3 regions of the Staphylococcus saccharolyticus genome follow, and region 3 is predicted to be linked to each of the others. Evidence: predicted binding sites of a transcription regulator. Region 3 holds the regulator's gene; each other region holds the start of a gene.
The links. Region 3 encodes NrdR, which represses ribonucleotide reductase genes. Its sites were predicted from a motif close to AACACNATATATNGTGTT; they were not measured.
Positions count from the first base shown of each region.

Region 1 (10,698 bases), 760 kb from region 3:
TGGCGTAATTTGAGTGACAACACCTACTGGCTCTTTAACCACTTTACTTTCTGCATTTGGAATTGGTGAATTAATTACTTCGCCACCGTCTTTGTCAGCTAAACCTGCGAAATACATAAATACATTATGAATGTCGTCCATGTCTGCATATGATTCTTCAAGTGTTTTACCAGTGTCTAATGTTTCTAACTGAGCTAACTCTTCACGGTTTTCTTTAATTTTATCTGCTATAGCTCTAACTTTTTTACCTCTAACTTCACTTGTTTCTTGTGACCATTCGCCTTCTTCAAATGATCTTCTTGCAGCTAAAATCGCTCTTTCAACATCCTCTTTTGTACCTTCCGCTACAGAAAAGATAGTTTCTTGATTGTAAGGATTTATAATATCTCTTGTATTTTTATTTGAACTTTCAACCCATTCTCCATCAATAAATTGACGATTTGATAATTTATCTACAAGTTCCATCAAACGACCTCCGTTAAGTTTGTTAAATTTTTATTTAACGAATTTTACAAAGTTATGTTATCATAGGTGTTGAAAAAGTGTCAATTTCTTTAAATATATTTGTAAAATACATGTCGTCATATCAACTTGTATCAAACATCTTTATTTTAATTTTTAAAATTAGAACATTAATTTTCTTTTTTTCATAAAAGGTCTTATAATGATTGGCGTATGTATTTTTCTGAGACATTTGATTTGTCAAAGAACCGATAAAAAGAAATTATAGAATTGGAGGTGCAGTGATGACACGTAATAAAAACGACACGCACCAAATCGAAGAAGCTAAAGATTTAGTGATTAATTCAATTGGTGAAACTATGGATTTATACGGTATTAATCGCAGCGTAGGAAATTTGTATGGCATAATGGTGTTCGAAGGTAGTATGACACTAGATGAAATGCGCCAACAGCTTCAAATGAGTAAACCAAGTATGAGTTCAGGTGTCAAAAAACTTCAAGAATATGATATCGTTAAGCAACAATTTACACGCGGCAGTCGTAAACAACATTTTATTGCTGAAAAAAACTTCTTTACGTTTTTCCGTAACTTCTTCACGCGCAAATGGGAACGTGAAATTGATACGAATATGGAAGCAATAAAAGATGCTGAAAAGATTATCCAACCATTCCTCGATAAAGATCATTTAGACAATGAAACAAAAGAGCAAGCGTTAAATGTTAAGTCTCAGCTAGAACATTCAAAAGTTTACTACGAATGGCTTGCACAACTTAGCGATGCTTTAGAATCTGGTGAAATATTTGATTATTTCCCTATCCCTGAACAAAACAATAACAATAACTAAAGATATGAAAAAAGCCAAGAGATGCAACGTATTTTACCTTATATTCTCTTGGCTTTTCATTTTAAAGACTATAAATTATCATCTTCAGGTTCTTCTTTAACCTGCACTATTCTCAAGGAACGTCTCTCTACTTCTTTTAATTTATCCGCACGTTTTTGCAGTTTAATTCTATCTCGTCCAAGAATGATTAAGAACGATATCATCATTAATGTAAAAATGATAATTAAAGGTACACTAGCTAACAGAGATGCTGTTTTCAATACCTCTAATGCTCTTTCTCCTCCTACTAGCATAAGAGAAAATGGCAATAAACATAATGCAAATGCCCAAAATAAGCGATTAGCTCTTAAAGGTTCACCAATTACTTTTTTCTGTGAAGCAGCTGCTAAAATATATGAACCAGAATCAAATGTTGTTGCTAGGAATAAAAATGCTGAAATTAAGAATAAAATAATTGTAATCGTTGGGAATGGTAACTGATGCATCACTTCTATAATTGTTGCCTCGGTACCATGACTATTTAAGTAATTAACAACGTTAAACTGTCCTGTAATTTGTAAGTAAACGGCATAGTTACCAAAAATTCCGAAGAACAATACACATCCTAGCGTACCATAGCAAATTGTACCTAAAACAACCTCTTTAAGTGTACGACCTTTTGAAATACGAGCAATAAATAATCCTATAAATGGTGCATAGACTAACCACCATGACCAATAGAAGATAGTCCAGTCTTGAGGGAAGTTAGTTTCTTTACGTCCGTGAATGCCTCCAAAAGGTTCCATCCATGTCGCCATATGGAAGAAATCTCTTAACATGTTACCGAATGCAGTCACTGTTGTTTCCATAATAAACACAGTAGGTCCAACAATAAATACAAACGCTAATAATAAGAATGATAACCACACGTTAACGTCACTTAATTTTTGGATACCTTTTTTCAAACCAGTGTAAGAACTGATTGCAAAAATAACTGTTATTGTTAATAAAATGATTGAACGTAAAACCATGTTAGAGCCGTCTAAACCAGTTAATTTTTCGATACCTGCTGAAATCATTGGTACACCTAATGCAAGTGACGTTGCTGCACCACCTAATAATCCAAAGATAAATAAGATATCGACAATTTTACCTAATAACTTATCTGTTTGTCCCTTTAAGATTGGACGACAAGCTTGACTAATTTTATAAATCGGCTTCTTCTTAACAAAGACTAAGTAACCAATTGGTAATGCTGGAAGTACATATATTGCCCAGGCAATTGGTCCCCAATGGAACATCCCATATTGGGTCGCGTATTGAAGTGCTTCATCAGACATTGCCTTCGCTCCATTAGGAGGTACTTGATAATAGAATGCCCATTCAATCACACCCCAATATAAAATATCTGAACCGATACCAGCACAAAATAACATAGCTGCCCATGTAAAATTATTAAACTCAGGTTTGTCACTCGCTCTTCCTAAAGTGACATTCCCATACTTACCAAATGCTATGTATAGTACGAAACAAAATATTGCTAGCCCCATAAATAAGTAAATCGAACCAATTGAATTAGTAATGGCACTATTAATATCAGTAATGATTGTTTCACTTGCTTTTGGAAAAACCATCATAGGTATAACGGCAAAAAGTAACACAATGACCACGCCTATGAAAGTCATCCAGTCCATAACTTTTTCCTTTTTCAAATGTGATCCCCCTAATATTATTTTTTATGAATCTTTTTGTTGTATTACGTTCAATTTTTATTGATTCACAAAAATGACAATAACGAACTTTTAATAATAATGCAAATTCCATACAAATATTTTAGAAGTCATAAGTGAATATTTATATAATTTAAGACAATTAGATATACATCTAAAATTGCCATGACAATAGTGTTAAATTAAAATTTAACAAAATGAACGAACTTTACATTGAATTGCGATTGGATTTTTATACATAAATATAGAATATTTATGTATTTCCAAAAAGTTATATAATACCCTCTTTAGATTTCAACATTGCTGTAAGCTTAAGACACTCATTTTTAAAATTGAAATATCAAATTCATTTTAAAAAACCACCTGTTTTTGGTTGCAAGCCATAACTTTAAAAGTAAAGTTGACAACTGCAATACCAAACACATGGTGATTTTAATTAAATTTATAAATATGCTAGTAACCTAGAATGGTTTTAATAATAAATCCAGTAATAACTGACACTGTTATTACAAAGAAACCAGGAATAATAAAGCTTGTCGGTCTAGTGCGTCCTGTTTCGTCTAATTCTACTGCAAATAATAAGGTAGGTTGAGCGGGTATGACAAAATTCACATTCAAAGTCTGTACCATCGCTACAAAATAAATAGGCAGAATACCAATACTCATAACGATAGGAACCATAATTGAGGCAGTGGCAGTTTGTGAAATAACAATCATCGCTACAACAGAAACTAATATAATGACTAACCACGGAACTTCACTTACAATATGGCCAATATCGGTTTTTAATATTTTTAGATTATGTGGCGCATTAAAAATTGTCGCACCTAACCAACCTGGACCAAGAACTGCGAATAAAGCCCCCATTGCTGATTGCGTAATATTGGATGATAAAATATCCGATGTATTAATTTTGATTAATAATAGATTAACCGCAGCACTTAAATACATAAAGAATTGTACAATTTCTGTCATCTCAACTTTAACAACCTTGCTCCCAACATTAAATTGAGGCATTAGGTTTGGAAAAATTCCAAAAGTTAAAATACCTAATACACATAAGATAAATGCCATTACGCCCAGTTTGACTTTCGTAGAAAATTCATTTTCAATTTCTACTTCTGGCATCTGGACTAATCGCTCAGATTCATCGTATACCTTCTCTTTCCGTCCAACAAATGTACAAAAAACGCTAAGCATGACCATGCTAATCAATGCAGTTGGCAACACAATACTTAAATATTTGCCCATTGAAATCTCATAACCGGCTAGTACTGAAATAATGTAAGCTGTAGCTGAAGCAGCGGGACTACATAATAAAGCTAAATTAGCTGTTAACACTGATGCTGTTAATGCACGTTTAGGTTGAATACGGGCTTTTTGCGCAGTTTTAGCAATAATAGGTTCCAATGACAACGCAATATTAGCTGTACCGATTCCAAAAACAAATAAAAACACAATCATTGGTGCAATAAATATAATCGATTTTGGAAAACGTTCAATCACACGAGATGCGATATAAACTAAATAATCGATACCACCAGTGGCTTGTAAAGTACCACCTGCAATGCCGATGGATAGGATGATTAATACTGCCGTAACAGGGGCTGAACCTGGAGGTAATTGGAAAACAAATATCATAATAAGCTGAGCTACGATGGCGAAAATCCCACATCCAAGTGCTCCAGCTGTTCTTAGTCCTAATAATATCGTTAGAATCATAATGATGATTTCTATGATAAACAATAACATGAAAGGATCTCCTTACTTTTACCAATCAATTTTTTACCATTATCACTTAAAGATGTAAAAAGTATATATATACGTGGAATATTATTTATTATACTTTTTACAATGTTTAACTATTGTCACTTTTCAGTCTTCAAATTGATACATTTCATTCATAATTTTTAAAAAAGTAGTGAGGCTTTAAATTCGCTACTTGGAGATTTATTTAATTTCTAAAAGTAACGATTCATCTACGCTTAATATATCATAATGATTGCTATCTTTTTTAACCCCATACAGTATAGCGAAAAAACTGCTCACAAGGTGATTAACCTTGTCGACAGTTAAAAATGCAACATCTATTCTTATTTATTCTCAGGATACATATTCGATAAGATGATTTTGTTGTAAAGAGTCCCTTACATTAATCACTCGTTGGTTAAGTGATCCTTTATATGGAAGGTTAGGACGATATAAATGATGTATAAACATGCCGTCTACTAACACATCAGTTAGATTTAATAATTCCTTACGTTCATCGGTTTGATTTTTTAAATATTCATATAAAAATCCTGTCCATATCCAAAGCGTCTTACTATGTCCAAAACGCTGTCTAAACGTATGCGCTAATTTAAGAGTAATGGTTAAATTACAAAATGGTTCTCCGCCTAAAATACTTAAACCAGCGATATATGAAGGTGCACAATTACCTAAGATTTCTTTAATCATTTCCTCTTGAAACGACGCTCCATATTTAAAGTTTTGTGCTTTGACGTTATAACATTTTTCACACTGAAAAGGACAGCCTGAAACATACACGCTACATCGTACCCCTTCGCCATCAACAAAACTTTGACTTTCAATTTTAGCGATATGGTTTTGCCCCTTCTTAATTTCTAAAATACTCATGAACGAGGTTCCTTCATATGTTTTACTCTGGCACAAATTTCTTTTTGACGACCTTCTATTACAGGTCTTTGAACTGGATTGCCTAGATAGCCACACGTACGTTTAACGACATCAACTGTTTTAGGATCTGCATTGCCACAATGTGGACATCTATATCCATTAGCAGTTGTTTCAAAGTCACCATCGTAATCACAACGATAACAATGGTCAATAGGAATATTTGTACCTAGATAGCCAACCTTATCGTAAGAATAATCCCAAACCGCTTCTAAGGCTTTTAAATTGTGATTTAACTTTGGATATTCACAATAATGTATGAATCCGCCACTTGCATAATATGGATAATCCTTTTCAAAGTCTAATTTCTCGAATGGCGTTACATCCTTGCGTACATCATAGTGGAATGAACTTTGGTAGTAGCCTTTATCTGTAATATCTGGGATAGCACCAAAACGTTCTTTATCCAAACGACAAAATCTATCCGTCAATGATTCACTCGGAGTACTGTATATACTAAACCAAATATCATATTGTTTGGTCCATGCGACTTGATACTGTTTCATTTCTCTTAAAATATCTAATGTGAATGTTTTAGCTTCTGGATTTTGTTCCCAATCTGGACCATAAAACATTGTTGCTGCTTCATACAATCCTATATACCCCATTGAAATCGTAGCACGTTGATTTGTAAATAAAGATTCCACCTTATCTTCTGAATCAAGTTTATTTTTAAATGCCCCACTTTTATAAAGAATTGGCGCATTATCTGGAATAGCATCACAAAGTCTTTCTATACGATAAACTAAAGCGTCGTGCATTAATTCCATTCGTTGTTCAAAAATATTCCAGAATTGTTCCATGTCTCCATTTGATTCAATAGCAATTCTCGGTACATTCAAAGTTACAACGCCAAGATTACAACGACCATTATTTTCAAATTCTCCATCATTATTCATCCAACTAGGTAAAAACGAACGACAACCCATCGGCGCTTTAAAATCACCTAAAAGTTCAACAAGCTTATTATAATTTAAAATATCTGGATACATACGTTTAGTTGAACATTCTAATGCAAGTTGCTTAATATCATAATTAGGATCTTCCGGACTAAAGTTAACCCCTTTTTTTATTGAAAAAACAAGTTTAGGGAAAATCGCAGTCATACGTTCTTTACCTAGACCTTTAATTCTTGTATGTAAAATAGCTTGTTGGATTTTACGACTCAATTTATCTGTACCAAGCCCTAATCCTAATGTAACGAATGGTGTCTGCCCATTTGATGTATAAAGTGTATTAATTTCGTACTCTAAACTCTCAATGGCATCACCAATATCTTTTGTCACTTGTGTATCAACGTATTCTTCAAGTTTGTCAGTTTGAACGAATGCTTTGGCCATTTCTCTATGATGTTGTTCGTTAATTTTTGCATATGTACTAAGCAATTCATCTACGCGGTCTACAGTACATCCACCGTACTGGCTACTAGAAACATTAGCAATAATTTGTACAAGTTGAGCTGACGCTGTTTGAATTGATTTTGGAGTTGTTACATGAGCATTTCCAATTTCAAATCCTTGTTCTAACATATCTTTAGCATCTATTAAACAACAATTCGTCAATGGCTGAAATGGATGATAATCTAAATCATGAAAATGAATATCTCCAGATTGATGTGCTTGCGCAACATTCTTAGGAAGTAAATGTTCAAGTGCATATGATCTAGATACCGTACCTGCAGTTAAATCTCTCATTGTTGAAAATGTATTACTATCTTTATTTGCGTTTTCGTTTAATATCGTTGGATCTTTCGTTATTAATCGTGTTATCGATGTTTCTAAAGTAGTCATTTCATCACCCTTCGCTATATATAGTATCTAATTTTAAAATAAAACACTATATATAGTATTACAATGAATAAGCATGTCGTTAACTAAAATGTCATAAAGATTTTTAACGTTTAGTGAACTCTATGTATTTTATGCATATTGTTGTAAACAATATAAAAACCCTTAACTGTCTTTTCAAACATTAAGGGTTAAAGGTTGTCTATTATTAATTTAAATATGTTACTTAGAATCATCATGAGTGACATGATAATCATGGCTATGAGCATCTTGTAAGTTCTTTTTCTTAATATGGGACTTCATTTCTTTAGGTTGATTATTAACGATAGAATCAACTTCATCATCTTCATCTGTGTGATCGTTTGCCATTTCAAGATTTTTTTCTGTATTTTGCCGTTTTTCAGTTTCAGAACGATGATCGTAAGACCGCTCTTCTAAAACAGATCCTACGGTTAATATGAGTATAACTGCAATGGTTACGATGATAATTAATGCGAGCAAAATCCACATCCAAATATTAAATGCCATTATTTGTCACCATCCTTTAAGTCACTCTGTTAAGAGTTCATTAATACTTTTCTCTCTTAGTATGTATGTTCCCTTTTCTATAGCATTTCAATCACAGTATAGCTAATAACTATCTTATTTTATGTAGTTAGCAAGTCTATAAAAAGATAAAAAAAGTCACGAACATATACCGATTCGTGACATAACATACTCATCTAATTATGAGATATAGTTATATGATTTAGCTTGGCTTGCTGAAATTGTACGTGTTGATACAACACCAGGACCACCATTATAGTTCATTTCAGATACTTTAACTGAACCATTGCTACTAACACTTTCAACGTAAGCAACGTGTCCAAATGCACCTTGTGAAGTTTGCATCACTGCACCTTTTTTAGGTGTATTATTTACAGTGTAGCCATCTTTTGTAGCTGCGTTAGCCCAGTTATTTGCATTACCCCAAGTTGAACCAATTTTACCGCCAACTTTGTCATATACATAATATGTACATTGACCTGAAGTATATAGGTTTGAACCTGAAGACGCTTGACCTGAGAATGCTACTGAAGATTGACTTTTAGCTTTTGTAGATGGTGCAGATTGCGTAGTAACCTTAACATTTCTGTCTGAAGTTGAGTAACTTGCACTTAAGCCACCGCGGTTGTTGTTTGATGTATATAATTGATTTTGATAATTATTGTTTGTGTTGTAATTGTGATATGAACGATAGTTTTGAGTCCCTTGGTTACCATATGAATAATTATATCCTTGTTGAGCTTGGTCTGGACTCCAGTTACCTTGCCATTGGTAATGATAATTACCTTGTTGATCGATTGTATAAGTGTAGCTATAAGAATATGGATCGTTAGGGTTATATCCATTATTATTTTCTGCTGCATCTGCATCATGTTGCATAAATCCTAAAGTTGCGATACCTGCTGTAGCGATTGTAGCTGTAGCGATCTTTTTCATAATTAATATCCTCCTAATAGTGAATAAAACTTTTAACTATCTCGTGGCTACCTTCAATTGAATCTTAAACTTACTTTAGTTTTTTCTCGTTAATTAACGACAAGACTCACTCTAACAGATACACAACCTTTTTTGGGGAATGTTAATACTTTGTAAATGAATCATAATAATGTGACGTAGCTTGTAAAAAACAACTGAATTTATGACATTAACTAAAATACTGTGATGATAATTTTTAAAGTGTGATATTCAATATAGCTATTTCATAGATTGTAATTTATCTGACAATTTATAAGAAAAAAATAAATGTATAACGCAAAAAAAGTGTGCAACTTCAAAAGCTACACACGTTCTACATTAAATACTAGAGATATTGATGACTTTTAAGATATTGAATAATTTGTTCAACTGACTGATCAATGGTCTGATTTTCAGTACCTATAACAATTTCAGGATGTTCAGGCGCTTCATATGGTGCACTAATACCTGTAAATTCAGGTATCTCTCCTGCTCTTGCCTTTTTATATAAACCTTTAGGGTCTCTTTTCTCACATTCTTCAACACTACACTTCGTGTAGACTTCTATAAATTCATCTTCTTTAAAAAGTACTCTAACATTATCACGATCTTCTTTATAGGGAGAAATGAAAGCAGTAATAGTCAACGCGCCTGCATCGACCATCAGTTTAGCTACTTCTCCAATACGTCGAATATTTTCCGAACGATCTTCAGGACTAAAACCAAGATTCTTATTTAACTCGTGACGTATATTGTCGCCATCTAAACGGTATGTTTACTTACCTAGATTAAATAGTACTTTCTCTAACGCAACGGAAACCGTCGATTTACCGGAAACCGATAATCCTGTAAACCAAATCACTGCACTCTTATGACCGTTTTGTTGTTGTCGTTCTTCCTTTGTTATTTCAGAGTCATGCCAAGTAATATTATTAGATTTACTCATATTTACACTCCTCTCTTATTTACCTCGTAATCCTTTGATAAGAACTTCAGCAACTTCTAGTCTAGAAAATTTCGTTGGTAATGAATTCACAATTACGCAACTTTTCTCTCACTTTTGTACCACTTAAATGTAAGTGTTGAGACGCATCATGCGGACATGTTTTAGCTGTTGCCATATTACCACATGCCTCACAATAAAATTTGAATTTCTAATTCATCTTCAAATTGAGATATCAATTCTTGAGTTTCATATGTGCCATAGTAATCGCCTACACCAACGTGATCACGTCAAACTATAAAGTGTGTACAACCATAATTTTTACAAACTGTTGCATGTAAAATGGCTTCACGTGGTCCAGCATAGCGCATAGCTGCCGGATAAATAACTAATCGTGCTCGCTCTTTTGGATAATAATGTTTAAGTATTACTTCATAACTTTTCATACGAACATCAGCAGGTATATCATCTGATTTAGTCTCACCTACAAGAGGATTTAACAATAAACCGTCTACGATTTCTAGTGCTGATTTTTGAATGTATGCATGTGCACGATGAACAGGATTTCGAGTTTGGAATCCTACGACTGTCTTCCATCCTAAATCATGGAATAACTGTCTTGTCTCTAAAGGATTTAAATGATATTCCGAGAATTCATCATGTGTCGACGGTTTAGTAATTGGATAGGTCCAGCTAAATAAATATTCCCTTTTTCATAAACTTTCTTGACACCTGGGTGCTCATCTTCAGTTATTCCA
Region 1 is NZ_UHDZ01000001.1:339,920-350,617, reverse strand. It holds gene betB (betaine-aldehyde dehydrogenase) at 1-465, opposite strand, end outside; gene cudC (choline uptake/conversion transcriptional regulator CudC) at 747-1,307, shown strand; gene DYE57_RS01495 (BCCT family transporter) at 1,376-2,998, opposite strand; gene DYE57_RS01490 (anaerobic C4-dicarboxylate transporter family protein) at 3,470-4,768, opposite strand; gene nrdG (anaerobic ribonucleoside-triphosphate reductase activating protein) at 5,120-5,653, opposite strand; gene nrdD (anaerobic ribonucleoside-triphosphate reductase) at 5,650-7,500, opposite strand; gene DYE57_RS01475 (hypothetical protein) at 7,720-8,025, opposite strand; gene DYE57_RS01470 (CHAP domain-containing protein) at 8,224-8,979, opposite strand; partial or broken gene cysC (adenylyl-sulfate kinase) at 9,344-9,943, opposite strand; partial or broken gene sat (sulfate adenylyltransferase) at 9,959-10,698, opposite strand, start outside.
Region 1: a site for NrdR is predicted at 7,543-7,560, ahead of nrdD (anaerobic ribonucleoside-triphosphate reductase). Genes of this name have one in related genera too.

Region 2 (10,698 bases), 830 kb from region 3:
GTAATAACCTAACTTAAATGATAATGATTATCATTAATATTATAGATAATACTATCTTTTTACAATATCTTTTCATGTTTTTTGAAATTTCTTTAATAAGTATTTATATATAACCATTCGTAATACATGGCTGTTATTCATATTTATAACATTTCACACAAAAAGAAGACTCCTATCAATTTTAATAGGAATCTCCTTTTAAATGAATGTCATCTATTTATCAAAGATAAAGTCTTCGTCTTGTAAAGCCTCAACGTTTAGCGCTAACGTATAGCCATCACCTTTGACTGAGAAGAAGTCATGATTCTTAGTAGATGTGTCCAATGCATTTTCAATAATAGGATTAAGTTCACGTTCTTCGAAATATGGTTCAAATCCTAAGTTTGATAATGCTTTATTACCATTATAACATACATAGTTTAGAACATCTTCAGTTAGACCAATATCATCATACAATAAGTGAGTATAAGAAACTTCATTATCGTAAAGTTCGTTTAATAACTTATACATTTCTTGATCAGCTTTTTGCTTTTCACTTTCGGATAATTCATTACGTAAACTTTGTGCATCTAAACCAGTAAATACACCGTGAATAGACTCATCTAATAATAGAATTTTACGTATAATCTCACCAGATGTAGTCATTTTACCTTGACCCGCAAGATAAAGGGGATAATAGAAACCTGAATAGAACAAGAAGGTTTCTAAAAAAACACTTGAAACTCTCGCAATATATTGATCGAAAATCGACGCTTCTTTACCCCAAAGTTTGTGATAATTTTCAATAATTTTATCTGATTTATATTTTAAATGAGGTTGTTCAATAACCCATGTATCTAACAAATAGTTTGTTTCACTAGATGGAAGTAATGTGGTAAAAATGTGTGAGTAGCTTTTAGCATGTATTTGTTCCATCATTGCCATAAACGAATATACAGCTTTTTTTCTTAAGTCTGTCGTGTGGAGCATGATCAATGGCATACCATCATCTGCTTGATGCGTATCTAAACCTGTTAACCCTGCTAATGCTTTTTTAAACGTTTCTTTTTCAGAATCTGATAAAGTTTTCCAACTTGCTATATCTTTTGAAACTTTAAATTCTGTTTCTACCCACATTTGTGAGATATTTTGACGCCAGAACATATTCGTCATATCTTCTTGGGTATTCCAGTTAACTGCTTTCATTAAAATCCTCCTGTCATATACGTAAGTTATAGAGAATTCAAACCAATGAGCAATAAAATTTAAAAACGAACTCATTGGTTAAAATCACAATGTTTTAGTTTGATTTTACTAACTTAATTAAATTGCACAACTTGTACATTCTTCAACACTTAATAATTTATTACGTGTGTAGTAAAGAGACTTTAAGCCTTTGTAGTGAGCATAAACATATAATCTTGAAAGTTCACGTGTAGAAATCTCTGAATTCACATATAGAATGGTAGAAATACCTTGGTCAACATGTGTTTGAATCGTTGACACTAAATCAATCAATTTCATTTGATCCGTGTTAAATGCAGATTTGTAATACCACATTGTTTCTGGTGATAAGAAAGGCATAGGATAGAACGTTTCTGCATTACCATACGTACGACGTTCGATTTGATCAACAATTGGCATCACAGAACTTGTTGCATTTTGGACATAAGAGATGCTTTGTGTAGGCGCAATTGCAAGTCTATATGCATGATAAAGTCCATAATGTTCTACTTTTTCTTGTAATTCTCTCCAATCTTTAGATGTTGGAATGAAGAATCCATCAAACAGTTGACATACCTTTTCAAATTTAGGTTGGAATTCCTGAGAAGTGTAGAATTCAAAATATTTACCATTAGCATAATCCGATTGGTCAAAGCCTTGGTATTTTTCTCCACGTTCTTTAGCAATTTCCATTGAACGTTCAATGGAATAATAATTCATCATCATAAAGAAGATATTTACAAAATCTTTAGCTTCTTCAGATTCATAACCAATTTTATTTTTAGCTAAATATCCATGCAAATTCATGACACCTAAACCAACTGAATGTAATTCACTGTTTGCCTTTTTAACGCCTGGAGCATTCTGAATATTAGCTTCATCACTTACTACTGTTAGTGCATCCATACCTGTATAAACAGAGTCTCTGAACTTTCCAGATTCCATTACATTCACGATATTTAATGAACCTAAATTACAAGAAATATCTCGTTTAATATCATCTTCAGTGCCATAGTCATTAATAATTGATGTTTCTTGTAATTGGAAAATTTCTGTACACAAATTACTCATTTTAATTTGACCAATATTAGAGTTTGCATGAACTTTATTCGCATTATCTTTAAACATGAGATATGGATATCCTGATTGTAATTGAGTTTGTGCAATCATATTTAACATTTCACGTGCATCTTTTTTCTTCTTCTCAATATTTGAATTAGCAACCATATCTTCGTAATACTTTTCTAAATCAATATCATCTAACGTTACGCCGTATTCTTGCTTTACAGTGTGCGGTGCAAACATGTAGAATTCTTTACCCTCTTTAGCTAAATCAAAGAATTTTGAAGGAACAATCAGACCTGTTGAAATTGTAGATAAACGTAATTCTTCATCTGCATTTACTTTTTTAGTATCTAAAAATTCTTCAACATCGTAATGGAAAATATTTAAATAGACTGCCCCAGCACCTGGACGTTGACCTAATTGGTCTGCATAACTAAACCCACCTTCTAACGCTTTAGCTACAGGTAATACTCCTTTAGCAACACCTTTAATACCTTTGATTGCCTCACCACGAGCACGAAGTTTAGATAAATTGATAGCAACACCGCCACCAATTTTACTTAATTGTTTAGCTGTTGAATCAATAAAGTTAATAGAGTTTAGACTATCATCAACTTCTAATAAGAAACATGAAACAAGTTCCCCTCTTCTCGCTCTACCAGCATTTAAAAATGTAGGTGTGGCTGGTTGGTATCGTTGTTCAACCATTGCAGAAATAAACTGTTTGGCTTGTTTCATGTCACCATTAGCTAAATAAAGTGCAACAATTGCTACGTGTTGGTTGTAGTCCTCTAAAAATTGACGCTTGTCATTCGTTTTTAAAGCATAATCTTTGTAAAACTTACTAGCAGACATATAGCTAGCAAATCGAAAATGAATGGACTTAGCAAACTCAGTGATTTCTCTTAACTCAGCTTCACTATACTTTTCAAATACATCGAAGTAGAAATGGTTATCTACTAAATAATGAAGTCTTTCAATCTCATCATCAAAGTAGATCATTTTATCATGAATTTCTTCAAGATAAACTTTAAGAGACTCTTGATCTTTTTCTAAATTAAAGAAGCCATTATCTTTTCTTTTTGTAACTTCATTATTCAGCTCAATATGATTGTATTTCTTCTCTTCCATGGTTTTCATTGAAATTACCCACCTTATCCTTAAATTCAATAACGTCCTTATTTGTGCCTTGTACTTCAAATTTCATTAGTAAAGGAACTTGATAGTCCTCTGAGATAGTATGACCTGCTTTAGCGAAATTTTGTCCCCAATTTCGATTTCCACTAGCAGCTACCGCTTGTAGTTGAGAGTGGTTTACACGCAAAAAAGATTGAACCGGTTGTGGCACTTCACCAAATCCGATAGTGCCAGTAACTAAGATGTATGGTTCATTAACTGGTTCTGTGCAATTATCTTGAGTAATTTCTAGTGTATCTTGAATTTCTGCACGATGAATAAAACGTCTAACATTTCCAGAAAATGAATAATATACTACTTTCATTGGATCACCTTCTTTCATCAACCTTCTCAATACCGTTAAACAATAGTGCCCAATTATCAGTTAAAATATAAGGCTCTACTATTATTTTAGAAGTGTAGACTTTTCAATATACTAAACCCTTTAAATATTTTAAAAAAGTCTGAATTTGATACTATATCTATAAATAGATAACGACAATATATAGTGATTAAAACTTAAATTACACCAAATGATAAATTCTATTTTTTGTAACTGTTTACTTCAATTACAGTTATTTATTATCAAATGTAGTGTCATATTGCATTAAAATGATTATATTCTACAGCATCAATTTTCATACCAAACACTATATATAGTGTTTGGTTTTTAAAATCAATACTATATTCTGTGTTTCATTATACATAAGTCAAATGTTTAATGAAAGTTAAAAATTAATGACGAAAATGAAGATATTAATTAGAAAGTGCATCACTACGTCATTAAAGTCATTTATTCTGAATAAAAAAATTTTTTTCAAGCTTCTTTGCTTGCTTTTTAGTCAAAAATAGTCATTTACGGTTTATTAGCGATTTACAAGACCACTGCGTTTATTTATAAATAAACTATATTTATATAAAATATTCATATTGTAGTCTAAATGATTCTAGATGTAAACTTTAAATCGAACGTTTGTTCGCGTTTTTATTTTAACTGCTCCCCTGATACTTTGCAAGGATTTATGCATATCTTTTATTTATATGCTAATATAATTACGTTAATCATATAGGATCGAGGCGATAATATTGAATCCAAAAGTAAAAGGTATTATTGCTATTTTAATTTCTGCTGTAGGTTTTAGTTTTATGTCAGTATTTTTCAGACTAGCTGGAGATCTGCCTGTATTTCAAAAATCACTAGCTAGAAATTTTGTAGCCATGTTTATACCATTATTTTATATATATAAATATAAGCAACCTATGTTTGGAAAATTAAGTAGTCAACCATTACTTATTACACGTTCAACCCTAGGTCTTATAGGTGTTTTACTTAATATTTATGCTATTGATCATATGGTATTAAGTGATGCAGATACGTTAATGAAGTTAAATCCATTTTGGACCATCGTCCTAAGTTTAATATTTTTACATGAAAAAGTTCATAAATACCAAATTTCAGCGATGATTATTGCAATATTTGGAATGCTTCTCATCGTTAAACCAGAATTTTCTTCTTCAGTCATTCCATCAATTGCAGGATTATTTTCTGGTATATTTGCCGCATCTGCTTATACATGTGTAAGAGCATTAAGCACCCGTGAAAAACCATATACAATCGTATTTTATTTCTCACTCTTTTCTGTTATTGTACTTATACCATTTTCAATCTTTACCTTTACACCTATGTCAACTACTCAAATTATATTTCTACTCGGTGCAGGATTATCAGCAGCTGTTGGCCAAATTGGTATTACACTTGCTTATAGTTTCGCCCCCGCTAAAGATATTTCAATCTTTACGTATGCTTCAATTATTTTCACGGCAATATTTGGGTTCATACTCTTCGGAGAATCACCAGATATGTTAGCAACAGTAGGATATGTAGTAATTATTAGTGCAAGTTATTATATGTTTGAAAAGGCACGACGAGAAACAACTATAAAACAAAAGTAGAGGAGCAAAAATTATGACACAAGGACGTCAAAAAGGTGAATTAAATGATATCAGCTTATTAGGCAATCAAAATAATCAATATGACTTTGACTATAGACCTAATATATTAGAAACTTTTGATAATAAACATCAAGGTCATGATTACTTTGTGAAATTCAATTGTCCTGAATTCACATCATTATGCCCTATCACAGGACAACCTGACTTCGCTACAATTTATATTTCATATATTCCAAATATAAAGATGATAGAATCTAAATCTTTAAAACTTTATCTATTTAGTTTTAGAAACCATGGCGATTTTCATGAAGATTGTATGAATATTATTATGAACGATCTTATCAACTTAATGAATCCACATTATATAGAAGTTTGGGGGAAATTCACGCCAAGAGGTGGCATATCGATTGATCCATATACTAACTATGGTCGTCCTGGCTCTAAGTATGAAAAAATGGCTGAACATCGACTTATGAATCACGATATGTACCCTGAAAATATTGATAATCGATAAACATTAATGCGTTCTCCGCTGATGAAAAAGTCAGCGGATTTTTTCTGCTTAGCCTTATTTATTCATAAAAAAAACAGTTGCACTTTGTCGTGTTAAAGCGTATTTTATTAATAGTGCTTTATTTATTCAATTGAGTATATTAAATAAACAAACTTAATAGCATTAACACCTTTACTCAAATGTTGTTAAAGATAAAATCGACAGAATATTCTTATTATTTTTATTTTTTGAAAATTATTGAAACTTTTTAATTACAATAGTAAAATCATTTTTAAACAATTTAATATGGTTATTTGGGCAAGAAAGGTTGGGATGATTTATGACTTCAAATAAATCCCATGAACAAGCAGTTCAAGAAATACCTCAACAAGGATTCTTCGGACATCCTAAAGGGTTAGGCGTTCTCTTTTTCGTAGAGTTTTGGGAGCGATTCAGTTACTACGGTATGAGAGCAATGCTTATTTTTTATATGTATTTTGCAATCCAAGATCACGGACTAGGCATTGATAAAACAACAGCAATGTCAATCATGTCCGTATACGGAGCACTCATTTATATGTCTTCTATTCCAGGTGGGTGGATAGCAGATAGAATTACAGGAACACGAGGGGCAACACTTATTGGTGCCGTACTAATTATCATAGGTCACATCTGTTTAAGTTTACCTTTTGCAATGGTAGGTTTATTCACTTCCATGTTCTTTATCATAGTAGGCTCAGGTTTAATGAAACCAAATATTTCAAATATTGTTGGTCGACTTTATCCAGAAAATGACGTTCGAATGGATGCAGGATTTGTTATATTTTATATGTCAGTCAATTTTGGTGCATTAATTTCACCAATTATATTGCAAAATTTTATTGATATTAAGAATTTCCATGGTGGCTTTTTAATCGCAGCTATCGGTATGGCACTTGGATTGGTTTGGTACGTCTTATTCAATCGCAAGACTTTAGGTAATGTGGGCATGAAACCAACTAACCCATTATCATCTGCTGAAAAGAAAAAGTATAGCACTATCATTGGTATTATTGTCGCAATTATTGCTATAGTTTTAATTATTTCTTATATCACTCATACACTATCCTTTGATTTAGTGAGTAATACAGTACTTATTTTAGGTATTGCTCTACCTATCATTTACTTTACAACTATGATTCGCAGTAAAGAAGTTACTGATACAGAACGTTCAAGAGTTAAAGCGTTTATACCACTATTCATTTTAGGTATGTTATTCTGGGCTATTCAAGAACAAGGGTCTAACGTTTTAAATATATATGGAATTGAACATTCAGATATGAAAGTGAATCTTTTCGGTTGGAAAACAAATTTTGGAGAAGCTATTTTCCAATCAATTAATCCATTATTTATCTTACTATTTGCGCCTGTCGTTTCTGCTATATGGCAAAAATTAGGTAAAAAGCAACCTAGCTTACCTATCAAATTTGCTATCGGTACATTATTAGCAGGTTCGTCATATATCCTTATAGGTATTATTGGTAATATATATGGTGACACACATTTCTCAGTGAATTGGGTTATTCTTTCATATATTATTTGTGTTGTTGGTGAATTATGCTTATCTCCTACAGGTAATAGTGCAGCTGTTAAGTTAGCACCAAAGGCATTTAACGCACAAATGATGAGTTTATGGTTATTGACGAATGCTTCTGCACAAGCTTTAAATGGTACTTTAGTTAAATTAATTAAACCACTCGGTCAAACAAATTATTTTATCTTCTTAGGTGTAACTGCAGCTGTGATTACTCTAATTATTTTAGTTTTCACACCTAAAATTACCAAAGCTATGAAAGGGATTCGTTAAACCATATATTTTAAACTGAAACTGTCGACAGATGTCGGCAGCTTTTTTATATCCACTTATCAAAACACTAACCCTATTTATCGTCAATTTTAGCACAATTTTGTTACAATAATCCAACTTTTTATTTTATAATAATGATTAATTATCATTTAATTTCTAAAAAATCGGGTAATTCTATCACTAATAGATTTTTATGAAAGTGGGCATACATTTATGAAAAATAGATACAATCATGGTGTTCTTTTCTATCATGAACATAGTGGGTTAAAAAATATTTATGATGGCCTTGGTGAAGTCACCAAATCTTTAAGCTCCATGTACAAACGTCTCTCTATTCAGTTAAGTGAAAAAAAAGGAGACATTATAAAATACTGTGAAAATATTAAACATCACAATTATGATTCAGATACAGATATTTTATTTATTTTAGGAGGAATGGTACTGTTAATGAACTGGTTAATGGTGTTATGCAATATGATTTAGAATTACCTATTGGAATTATTCCTGGAGGTACATTTAATGATTTTACTAAGACATTAAATCTTCATCCTAATTTTAAAAATGCGAGCGAACAATTATTAACTTCACAAGTGCAACCTTATGATATTCTTAAAGTCAATAATAGATATGTACTTAACTTTGGTGGTTTAGGGTTAATCGTTCAAAATGCAGAAAATGTTCAAGAAGATTCAAAAGACATTTTTGGCAAACTCAGTTACATTGACTCTACTGTTAAAACGTTACTTAATCCTAGTAAATTTGATTTTACACTTAATATAGATGGTAAAGAGAAGAAAGGAAATACCTCAATGATACTTATTGCTAATGGACCTAACATTGGTGGTGGACGAATTCCTTTAACAGATTTATCTCCTCAAGATGGTGAAGCAAATACTTTTATTTTCAATGATCAAAATGATCAAAGCTTTAGTATTTTGAATGATATTTTCAAAAAACGTGATAGTATGAATTGGAATGAAATTACAGAAGGTATTGATCATTTATCTGGCAAGCACATTTCACTTTCTACAGAACCGACTATGAAAATAGATATTGATGGCGAAATAAGTTTAGAAAAACCAATTGAAATCAAAGTGTTACCAAAAACAATACAACTTCTTACTGTCACTGAACTCAACGATTAAATACAATCGACTTCCAATATTTATTCAAATTACAATTAATTTAAAAAATAAATCAGTTACGATTTTTTATTTCGTACTTAATTTTTTTACCACAAAAATTTTTCTTCCTCCAAAAATGAATTTTTTAAAATTACAAATGTTCCTCTATACTATTAAATATGCTGTTTCTCTATATTTACGATATAACAGATAATATAACTAGTTGTTCATATAAAAATCACATTTACACATCTATCATTCTAAATTTTCTTTTAATTTAGAAAAAGGTGTACTATAATATTTGTGAAATAATTCACAATCTCTAAGGAGTGGTTGTATATGTTAGCTATATCAGAAAAAAGTAATCATGAAATGAACAAAGAAGAAGTCGCAAAAATGATTAATTCATTAGCAGAAAAAGGACAAAAAGCTCTAAAAGAATTATCTAAAAAATCTCAACAAGAGATTAATCAAATCGTCCATCATATGAGTATGGCCGCTGTTGATCAGCATATGCATCTAGCTAAACTAGCTTACGATGAAACTGGTAGAGGTATATATGAAGATAAAGCAATTAAAAATTTATATGCTTCAGAGTACATATGGAATTCAATTAAAAAAAACAAGACTGTAGGTATTATTGGAGAAGATAAACAAAAAGGATTAACATATGTTGCTGAACCTGTAGGTGTCATTTGCGGTGTTACACCAACTACTAACCCTACGTCTACGACAATTTTCAAAGCAATGATTGCTATCAAAACGGGTAATCCAATCATTTTTGCCTTTCACCCAAGTGCACAACAATCATCAAAACGAGCAGCTGAAGTTATATTAGAAGCTGCCATTAAAACAGGAGCACCAAAGGATATTATTCAATGGATAGATGTACCATCAATTGAAGCAACTAAACAATTAATGAATCACAAAGATATTGCTTTAGTACTTGCAACTGGAGGATCTGGAATGGTTAAATCTGCTTATTCAACAGGTAAACCTGCGTTAGGAGTTGGTCCAGGTAATGTCCCTACTTATATTGAAAAGACTGCACACATTAAACGTGCAGTTAATGATATTATAGGTTCTAAAACATTTGATAATGGTATGATTTGTGCCTCTGAGCAAGTCATGGTTGTTGACAAAGAAGTTTACACAGAGGTCGTTAAAGAATTTAAATTACATCAAACATACTTTGTTAACAAAAACGAACTTCAACAATTAGAAGATGCTATCATGAATGAAGATAAAACTGCAGTTAAACCTGATATTGTAGGTAAATCTGCAGTTGATATTGCCCAACTCTCAGGTATTCGTGTGCCACAAAACACTAAATTATTAGTAGCAGAAATTGATGGTGTTGGAAAAGATTATCCATTATCACGTGAAAAATTATCACCAGTACTTGCATTGGTGACAGCAAAATCTGCAAAACACGCTCTCCAAATTTGTGAAGAAACTCTAGAATTTGGAGGTTTAGGTCACACAGCCGTTATTCACACAGAAGATAGTCAGTTACAACAAACCTTCGGACTTAAAATGAAAGCTTGTCGTGTGTTAGTAAATACACCTTCAGCTGTTGGAGGAATTGGAGATATGTATAACGAATTAATCCCATCACTCACATTAGGTTGTGGTTCTTATGGTAGAAACTCTATTTCTCATAATGTAAGTGCAGTAGACTTATTAAATATTAAAACAATTGCTAAACGTCGTAATAACATGCAATGGTTCAAACTTCCACCTAAAGTTTATTTTGAAGAAAATTCAGTTATGTATCTGAAAGAGATGGAAAATATTGAGCGTGTAATGATTGTATGTGACCCTGGAATGGTAAAAAT
Region 2 is NZ_UHDZ01000001.1:1,936,660-1,947,357, forward strand. It holds gene nrdF (class 1b ribonucleoside-diphosphate reductase subunit beta) at 214-1,185, opposite strand; gene nrdE (class 1b ribonucleoside-diphosphate reductase subunit alpha) at 1,303-3,408, opposite strand; gene nrdI (class Ib ribonucleoside-diphosphate reductase assembly flavoprotein NrdI) at 3,371-3,769, opposite strand; gene DYE57_RS09520 (DMT family transporter) at 4,531-5,397, shown strand; gene queF (preQ(1) synthase) at 5,411-5,911, shown strand; gene DYE57_RS09530 (S-Cys-Gly-3M3SH uptake peptide MFS transporter) at 6,231-7,736, shown strand; partial or broken gene DYE57_RS09535 (diacylglycerol/lipid kinase family protein) at 7,950-8,881, shown strand; gene adhE (bifunctional acetaldehyde-CoA/alcohol dehydrogenase) at 9,200-10,698, shown strand, end outside.
Region 2: a site for NrdR is predicted at 3,940-3,957, ahead of nrdI (class Ib ribonucleoside-diphosphate reductase assembly flavoprotein NrdI). Genes of this name have one in related genera too.

Region 3 (10,698 bases):
ACCAATAGCTTCTTCGTAAGTTAGACCAAGTTCATCAGAAGCTTCTTTCAACATTGTTTCAGCTTTTTTCCACATTTCATCATCATCAAAGTATTTATGTTTATCTTCTGGATTTCTATAACTAAGTCTAAAGCGATAATCTTCAAATCCAAAATCTTTATAAACATCTTTAATCATATTAACCACGCGCTTGAATTCGTCTTTAATTTGGTCAGGTCTTACAAAGATATGAGAATCATTTAAAGTCATTCCACGAACACGTTGTAAACCAGATACAGCACCACTTGCTTCATAACGATGCATAGTACCTAATTCAGCTATACGAATTGGCAATTCTCGATATGAATGAGGTTTGTTTTTATAAATCATCATATGGTGCGGACAATTCATTGGTCTTAGAACCATTGCCTCATCTTCATCTAATTTCATAGCTGGGAACATGTCTTCTTGATAATGATCCCAGTGTCCAGAAGTTTTATACAAATCAACATTGGCTAACACAGGAGTGTATACATGGTCATATCCCATGCTAACTTCTTTATCAACAATATAACGCTCAATTTCACGACGTATTGTAGCTCCATTCGGTAACCACAATGGCAGGCCAGCACCTACTAATTGATTATTAGTAAACAGTTCTAAGTCTTCACCAATTTTGCGGTGATCTCGTTCACGACGTTCTTCTAACATTTTTAAATGTTCTTTTAAATCTTTTTTATCGAAGAAAGCAGTGCCATAAATGCGTTGTAACATTTTATTGTCACTGTCTCCACGCCAATAAGCACCAGCAGTAGATAATAATTTAAATTCTTTAATTTTTGAAGTAGATTGTACATGAACACCCCTACAAAGATCAGTGAATTCACCTTGTGTATATAGCGTTACATTTTCGTCTTCAGGAATTGCATCAATAAGTTCTAATTTATAGGGATCACCTTTGAAAAATTCCTTCGCTTCATTTCTACTTACCACTTTACGTTCAATTTTATGATTCTCATTTACGATTTGTTTCATAGTTTTTTCGATTTTTTCAAAATCATCTGATGAAACCTTTTCATCCATATCAAAATCATAGTAGAAACCACCTTCAATTATTGGACCTACACCAAATTTCACGTCGCCATATAAACGTTTTAATGCTTGAGCCATTAAGTGTGCAGTAGAATGACGTAACACCTCTAATGCTTCCTCACTTCCTGGAGTGATGACTTCGATTGACCCATCGTTTTCTAATGAACGTGTTAAATCTATTATTTGTCCATTGAATTTGCCTGCAACAGCTTTTTTTCTTAATCCTGGACTTATTGATTGAGCGATATCCTCTGTAGTAGTTTCTTTATCAAATTCTTTAGAATTACCGTCTGGGAATTGAACTTTGATTTGATCCATACTAAACCCTCCTATTTAATAAACATCTGATCGTTGACTTATTGAATCAATAAGATAAAAACCCTAATAACAAAAAAATCTCGTCCCTAGCAAGGGACGAGATAGTCGTGGTACCACCCTAGTTAAGGCGAAGACTTCATTCTATAATGTCTCCACCTATACTCTACATAAGATAACGGTCTTGAGCCGAATATTCATTACAAATATCATCACTGAAGTAGTAATAATTTAATATATCAGCCATATTCTCATCAACTAATGACTTTCTGTGTAATATTGATTAAATTATCTTATCTTCAATAGTTTCAACGATTTAGATTTAATTCCATTATACACTTCATAAAATAAAATTCAATTGTTTCTATAATTTTGTCCTTCTAAATAGTATGGCGTGGATAATGTTTTAATCCTTTCAATAATTCGAGCTGCTTTAGTTTTTTCACTACCATCTCTCGTCATAGAAAGATGATGCTCTAATTCACTATAATCAAAGTTTGAACTAAAGAAAGTTGGTAATTCATGCACCATTCTATAATGTAAAAGAGGTCCAATAACTTCATCTCTTACCCATGGTGTGACTTCTTCCGCACCTATATCGTCAAGCATTAAAATATTTGATTCTCTTACTCGCTGTAATTTCTTCTCAAAACTACCATCTTTGAATCCGCTTTTTAAAGTACGTATAAATTCTGGTAAATAAACTATTGTAGAAGAAATTTTTTCTGATTTAAGTTGATTTGCAATGGCGCCTAGAATAAAGGATTTTCCTGTACCAAATGGACCATATAAATATAAACCTTTTACCTTTTCACTTTTCGTAAGAGACGTACAGATTTCATCTGCTGCCACAGCAATGTCAAGTCGTTCTCTATTATCCATAAAAATATCTTTTAGTTTAGCGTTTAAAGTATCCCGTTGCATATGGTGTGATATAATAAGTTTAGAATTAAATCTTTCTTCATCATATTTAATCTTACATGGACAAGGTAGATATCTAATTTTAATTCTTTCATTTTCTATATATAATTCCGGCACATGCCCTTTTACAAAGTTTGGACAATTCTCAAAACTATGTCCATCATAGTACTTCTGTTGATCTTTAAATTCTTGTAATACATTTAAATCTTCATCAATCGTAGTATTTGTTATTTCATTATGATGTAAAGTTAGGAACTGATTTACATCAGAATCATTAATCACATCTTGTTTTATTTTTTTTATGCGTTTTTCTAAATCTGGTGTAGAACCCATAATATTTTTAAAACTTTTCATTAGTTATCTCCCTCCTTCCATTTCTGATTTAGTTTTTCTATAAATGCTTGTCTATCTTTTTCGAGTTTTTCATCTTTATTACCTGAATCTTGCTGTTTTGATTGCGCATTTCTCTCTTCAAGCCATTTAGGCGTTTTTTCTTTTGAAATAAGTTGCTTTTGACGACTATGATATTTTCTATCTTTTTTATTTTGAACATCATAACTTTTAGGTTTATTAACTTTTAGAGCGTAATCATATGCTTGTTTTGCATTTTCAATCCCTTTTTTCTTCCAATTTGATGCAATTTCAAAAATATAAGATTTAGGTAATTTCATATCCTCTTTAAGCATTACAAATTGTAATAATATATTAATTACACCAAAGTTCATTTTTTCTCTTTCAATCAGTTCTTCAATCATACTTTTTTGAGATTGAGTAGGTTCTGAATCAGACCAACTTGCTAACATATCAATAGGACTCGTATCATCTAAAAGTGTTAACCAATTTTCAGTATGATTTTGGTTTTGTTCATTAAAATCATTTACCTGATTAACATTTAATTGTAATTTGGGTAAATGATTTTCATGTTCAATCAAGTAATAAGAACGAGCTTGTTTACGCATTTCTTCGAAAGACAAAGTTTGATTACTGGTAATTGAGTTTAAAATAATATTTCGCATACCATCAACTGTCAATCCATAAAGTGTTGCTAGTTGAATAATAAGTTCCCGAGCTTCCTTATCAATGATTTCGTTACTTATAAAATGATGATTAAGCATTTTTCTCAATATTTCAAAATCAAAAGTTTCATTAGACAAATCAATGCCATTATAATTTTGAACTTTCTTTAAGTAAGAATTATCTTGTTTAACCATAGTTCTAGGTACACTAAACACTTCAGTAAACTTTCTAGTAGTTTGTTGATAGTTGCCTAAATCTTTATATTCCTTCTCAAAATGAGACCTAAGTGATTGATAACGATTTTTTTCAACTTCGCTATAGAGAAATACTGATAACATCGGATCATTAAAAAATTGATAAGCCGTTGGTGGTTGAACAAGTTGATAAACAAAATGTGTATGCTTTTCGTTATGCTTAACAAATGTCTTCACTAAACCAATCGCTTCAAGGTAATCCATATGCTTTCTAAAATCTAAAAGATTTATCTTTAGTTCATTCATAAAGATATAATGTGTAAGTGTTATGTGATTATCATTATCGACAAATTGGTTCATAAAATGATATAAACCTATTGATTGTAGCCCAATTAAAGGCGTGAACAAGCGATTTAAAATTTCTAAATGTTCAGAAGTTAATTGGAAATGTTTAATGACCTCAAATCCATCCTTTGGCCTTAAACCATATTCATAGGCTTGTAAACCCATTTAATAATCACTCCGTTTATTATCATTCAATATACCTTGCATTGATGCTAATAGTTGGTCAACATCTTTAAATTCTTTATAGACAGACGCAAACCTAACGTACGAAACTTGATCGACATGCATTAATAATTTCATCACATGTTCTCCAATTTCTCTTGATGAAATTTCAGTTTGTCCTTCGTCTCTCAGTTGCCATTCTACTTTATTCGTTATATCTTCCAGTTGTTGATATCTTACCGGACGTTTTTCACATGATCTTACAAGACCATTCAATATTTTTTCTCTTAAAAATTGTTCTCGAGTTCCATCTTTCTTTACAACTATTAGCGGACTTACCTCGATATGCTCAAATGTGGTAAATCGTGTTCCACAATTCTCACATTCACGTCTTCTTCTTATTGCATTTGCTTCATCAGCGTGTCTAGAATCAACGACTCTTGAGTGCGTCGAATTACATTTTGGGCATTTCATTTATGTCACCCTCTTAAGTTTGATTATCGTCAATTATACTATAAAAAGACTTCTTAAAAAAGAAAGGCTATTGATTATACTCTATTTATTATTAATTTACATCAGTAAAATAAAAACAGATATTTTATAAACACAGTAGTTGAATTTCTGATTTTAATTTAGAATTTCAAATTATATTCATCTATCAATTTTTTAAAACAGTTTTCAAACTGTCAAATGCTATAAAATATTAAATTAGTTAACAATGACTGTGTCTTCTTAAGTAAATAAAAATTATGTATAGGTTTATTGACTTAGAGAGTGAAATGAGAAATTTTTAACAAAAGATAACGCTAACAAAGTCTTTAATTTTGTTAGCGTCTTAACGCAAATTCTGTTCATTTAAATATAGATTAAAAATTAATATGAATCTAACTTGAACACATCATTAATTACACGGCTTTAGCTGTTGCCTTATTATTTATCAGCTGGCCTATTTGTTCTGCTACTTCTACAACTCGATTAGAGTATCCCCACTCATTATCATACCAAGCAATAACTTTAACTTTGTTATCCCCCATGACCATAGTAGATTGTGCATCAACTATAGCAGAATTTGGATTTGTATTAAAATCTACTGATACTAATGGTGCGTATTCAACATCGAGTATGCCTTCTAATCCAGCATTTTTAAATGCTACATTAACTTCTTCTACAGACACATTTTTTTCTAAATCAACAACTAAATCGACGAGTGAAACATTTTTAGTCGGAACTCGTAAAGCCATGCCATGTTGTTTACCTTCTACTTGAGGTAAAACTTCTTTCAATGCTTTAGCTGTACCTGTTGATGTAGGGATAATACTTTCATTACAAGAACGTGCTCTTCTTAAATCTTTATGGGGATTATCAATATTTTTCTGATCATTAGTAATGGCGTGAACAGTTGTCATAAGTCCATTGACAATGCCAAATTTATCATTTAAAACTTTAGCAACTGGACCTATACAATTAGTGGTGCAGGAAGCATTACTAAATATATCATATTCATTGACATCGAGTTTATCGTCATTAACACCTTTAACAATCATTTGAACTTTACCACCTTTAGATGGTCCAGTAAGCAAGACTTTTTTTACTCCAGCATGAATATGAGCAATTGCTTTGTCTCCATGATTAAATTTACCAGTTGCTTCGATTACAATATCGATATCTAATTCTTTCCATAGTAAATTTTCAGGATTACGATCTGACACTAATTGAATAAAATGCACTCCTACTTTAATACCATTATCAGTTGGTTCGACTTTTTTATCATATGTACCATGAGTTGTATCATAGTTAATTAAATGTGCAATTGTTTCTGGTGGATAGCTTGCATTAATAGCTACAACGTTTAAATCATTAGTTTTTAAAGCTATACGTAAGACCATTCTTCCAATTCTACCCATTCCATTAATTGCAATATTCGTTGACATTTAAAGCACCCCTTGAGTTTTTATATGTTATACTTTACGAAATTAGTATAACATAATTACTCGTTTTTGAAAGCGGTTACTTAGTATCTTCAAGAAAAGTTTTAACTATCATTAAATATAACTTATTCTTATTATAAATTTAATTATCCTTTTAACTAAAAAGAAAAAGTGCTTGTGAAAATATGTAAACACAAACACTTTTTTAAATCTATTCATTTATAGAGCTAATATAACCTTGTTTTTCTAGTAATTGCTGTAAATTCTGTTTCAATTCAAGTTTATCACCTAAATTATCTATAACATAATCGGCCATTCTACTCTTTTTATCAATAGAAATTTGACTAAGAACTCGGGCTTTAGCATCTTCTTGCGTTAAATTATTTCTTTCCATTAACCGATCAATTTGAATACTTTCAGAAGTATATACTACCCATACCTCATCTACAGTATCTTGCAAATCGTTTTCAAATAATAGTGGAATATCCATTACAACATTAAATCCTTGATTAAGATAGTATTTTTTTTGTTCTTCCATGAGTTCTCTAACAATAGGATGAACAATATTATTTAACACTATGCGTTTTTCAGGATGATTAAATACAAGTTCACCCATATATTTTCGGTTCATTTCTCCGTTATCATCAATGGCTTCTCCTCCAAATGTTTTTTTTATTTGCTCAAGCCCTTTAGAACCTTTTTTTACAGCTTCTCGAGATGCGATATCCGCATCCACGATTTTAAAGCCGTATGCTATTAATAATTCTGATACAGTTGATTTGCCAGTAGCAATACCACCTGTTAAACCAATCACTTTTGGCATATTTTCACTCTTCCTTTATTTCTGACAGATAGGGCAAAAATGACTGTTCCTACTAGCAATCACTTTGGTCTCAATTTCATGCCCACATACTTTACAGATTTTTTGTTTATATACATTTAGATGTAATTGCATTTCTCCAGCTTTTCCATCAGCATGTCGATAATTAGATATACTTGTACCGCCGTATTTTATACCCTCTTCTAACACTTCTCGAACATAATAAAAGAGCATTTCTTTTTCCTGATTAGAGAGTGTATGAGTATTTCTATCAGGTCGAATACCTGCCCTAAACAATGCTTCACAGGCATATATATTACCAGCTCCAGCAATCACACGATGATCAAGAATCACTTGTTTGATAGGTTTATTTACATATTTTCTAATATTAAAACAACTTAAATAATGTGAAAATGCTTCTTCATCAAATGGTTCAGGAGCGATTTCTAAAATTGATGGATAGCTTTCAAAAGCTGCAACATTTCTAATTTCACCAAATCGTCTAATATCCGAATAAATTAATTTTTGATTGTTTTCTAACTCAAAAATAACTTGCCAATGTTTACGGTAGTTAACTACATCGATATCTTCTAATTGATTCACTACAAAGAATCCGCCAGCCATGCCTAAGTGGCTTATTAATATTCTTTGATCATTACCTTTATCAATATAAAAGATAATGTATTTACTACGTCTAAAGACATCCTTTATGACATAACCTTCAGTTAATGATTTAAATGTATCTAGTTCAATTTCTTTAATAATTGTTTCCCTATGGTTATTTTTTCCTTCAATAACATTATTAGCAAAGGCAACTTTCTTAATTTTTTCGTTTTTTACATAAGGTTCAATTCCTCTTTTAACGTGTTCAACTTCTGGTAACTCAGGCATGATGTTATCCTTTCTTTATTTAGCATCGTACCATGTTGATCCATAACTTGAATCAACTTTTAAAGGTACATCTAATTCAAGTGCATTCTCCATAATTTCTTCTACAAATTCACTGAAATCTTCAACTTCTGATTTTGGTAATTCAAATATAAGTTCGTCATGTACTTGTAATAACAATTTTGCATGATAGTTCGTATCTTTAACCTTTTCATTAAATTTAACCATCGCTAATTTAATAATATCAGCAGCACTACCTTGAATAGGCGTATTCATGGCGGTTCGTTCTGCAAAACTTCTTAAGTTAAAGTTTCTACTAATAATATCAGGAATATATCGACGACGATGTAAAAGCGTTTCAACATAACCTTGTGCTTTTGCATCTTTAACAATATCTGACATATATTTCTTAACACCAGGAAAACTAGCTAGATAATCATCAATAAAAGCTTTTGCTTTTTTACGTGTAATACCTAAACTTTGACTCAAACCATAGTCACTTATCCCATATACTATACCAAAATTAACTGCCTTTGCTTGTCTTCTCATAAGACTATCAACGTCATTCGCTTCAACATTGAAAACTTTCATTGCTGTGGCAGTATGAATATCATATCCATGTATAAATGCTTCTTTTAAACTTTCATCTTGTGTAATATGAGCTAGCACACGTAATTCAATTTGTGAATAATCAGCAGATAAAATTACACTATCTTGAGAAGTTGGTTTAAATGCTTTTCTAATTTTTCTTCCTTCTTCTAAACGGATAGGTATGTTTTGTAAATTAGGATCAACGCTTGATAGTCTTCCTGTTTGCGCTAAAGTCTGATTAAAACGTGTATGGATTCTCTTATCTTTACTAATGACCTTTTGCAAACCTTCTACATAAGTAGATTGTAATTTAGAAAGTTGTCTATATTCTAAAATATAATCAATAATTGGATGTTCACCTTGAAGTTTTTCAAGTACATCAACCGCAGTAGAATAACCTGTTTTCGTTTTTTTAATTACTGGCAATTTCAAGGCTTCGAACAATACTACACCTAATTGTTTTGGAGAGTTAATATTAAATTCTTCACCAGCAGCTTCGTGAATATTTTTAATAAGTACATCTAATTTTTCTTGAATTTCATTCTCCATATGTTTTAAATCTTTTTCATCAGTATAAATACCAATTTCTTCCATGTGGCTTAAAATCTTTGCGAGTGGTAATTCCAAATAAGCTAAAAGTTCTACTTGATTATATTCTTTTAATTGAGATTCCATCTTTGGTTTTGAGAGAGCAATACCTTCAGTTATTGAAGCTACATGTTCATTTAATATACGATCTTCTGGCACTTTATATTTTTTTCCTTTTCCATAAACAGATATATTATCTTTAACATAATTTTGACCATATAATGCAACTACAGATTTTACATCGTCAATAGAACGAGACGGATCTATAATGTAACTTGCGAGCATCACATCAAATTGAATATTTGCAATGTTAATTCCTATACGATGCGCTACTATATATGTTTTCTTAGCATCATAAACAATTTTGGATGTTTGATTACTTTCTAACCAATTAATTAAATCCTGATGACTTTGGATATCTTCTACATTGATAACAATATGTAAATGATTAGTGTAAAGTCCAAACTTTAAGATGCGATCTTTAAGATAATTTGTTCCATCAATTTCGAAATGAATTGTAGCATGTTTTAAACTTTTAAAATCGACATATTGAAAATCTGATTCAATTTTAAATGTTTTCTCTATTACTTCATTTTTACTATCTACATCTATATCTGATAATAATTGCTTAAATTCAAGTTTTTTAAATAGCTCTATTTTTTCATCATTATCATCTTGATTAGTTAATTGAGTTTCTTCAAGTGATACATGAATTGGACTATTAACATTAATTGTAGCGAGTTCTTTACTCATCAACGCGTCATCTTTACTATTAATAAGTTTTTCTTTTAATTTCTTAGCAGTTACGTCTTCTATATTATCGTATACACCTTCAACTGAACCAAATTGATTAAGTAATTTAATAGCCGTTTTTTCACCGACACCTGCGACCCCAGGAATATTATCAGATGTATCTCCCATTAGGCCTTTCATATCAATAATTTGTTTCGGTACTAATCCACCATATTTTTCAGCAATAAATTCTGGTGTATAGTGATCAACATCAGTAACACCTTTCTTAGTGTAATAAATTGTGATATTTTTAGTAGCTAATTGGGTTAGGTCACGATCACCAGTAATAATAATGGTTTCAAATCCAGCTTCGTCTGCTTCTTTACTTAAAGTCCCAATAATATCGTCTGCTTCATAATTTTCAAGTTCATATCTTTTAATATGATAAGCATCTAATAATTGACGAATGTACGGAAGTTGTTCACTTAACTCAGATGGTGTTTTTTGGCGCCCCCCTTTATATTCACTGTATATTGAGTGTCTGAAAGTTGTTTTACCAGCATCAAATGCAACTAAAAAGTGATTGGGTTGCTCTTCTTTTACGATTTTTTCAAGTAACATAGCAAAGCCGTATACAGCATTCGTATGAATACCAGCTTTATTAGAAAGGAGCGGTAAAGCATAAAATGCTCTAAAACTTAAACTATTACCATCTATTAACACTAATTTATTCAAAATATGTAACCTCCAGAACAGATTTACATACATTTTAGCATATAAACAAGTACTTAACGAGTCAGCGAGTTTAGTACTTGTTACGCATTAGTTATAACTAATGTGTTACTTTTTAGTGCTTAACGAATATTGAGTTTAACGACTCTTAGTACAGTTAAGCAAACGAAAAAAGACTACATCGTCAACTTTGACAATATAGCCTTTCTCAAAATAATTATTTATCATTAAACGTAACTTTAAATGTTGAACCTTTACATAGTTCACTATCAACACTTATACGACCATTATGAGCTTCAACAATATGCTTTGTAATAGACAAACCTAATCCAGTACCTCCAGAATCTCTACTTCTTGCCTTATCAACTCGGTAAAAGCGTTCAAAAATATGTTT
Region 3 is NZ_UHDZ01000001.1:1,103,552-1,114,249, reverse strand. It holds gene thrS (threonine--tRNA ligase) at 1-1,389, opposite strand, end outside; gene dnaI (primosomal protein DnaI) at 1,741-2,661, opposite strand; gene DYE57_RS05455 (replicative helicase loading/DNA remodeling protein DnaB) at 2,661-4,028, opposite strand; gene nrdR (transcriptional regulator NrdR) at 4,029-4,499, opposite strand; gene gap (type I glyceraldehyde-3-phosphate dehydrogenase) at 4,931-5,956, opposite strand; gene coaE (dephospho-CoA kinase) at 6,165-6,776, opposite strand; gene mutM (bifunctional DNA-formamidopyrimidine glycosylase/DNA-(apurinic or apyrimidinic site) lyase) at 6,792-7,664, opposite strand; gene polA (DNA polymerase I) at 7,680-10,307, opposite strand; gene pnpS (two-component system histidine kinase PnpS) at 10,522-10,698, opposite strand, start outside.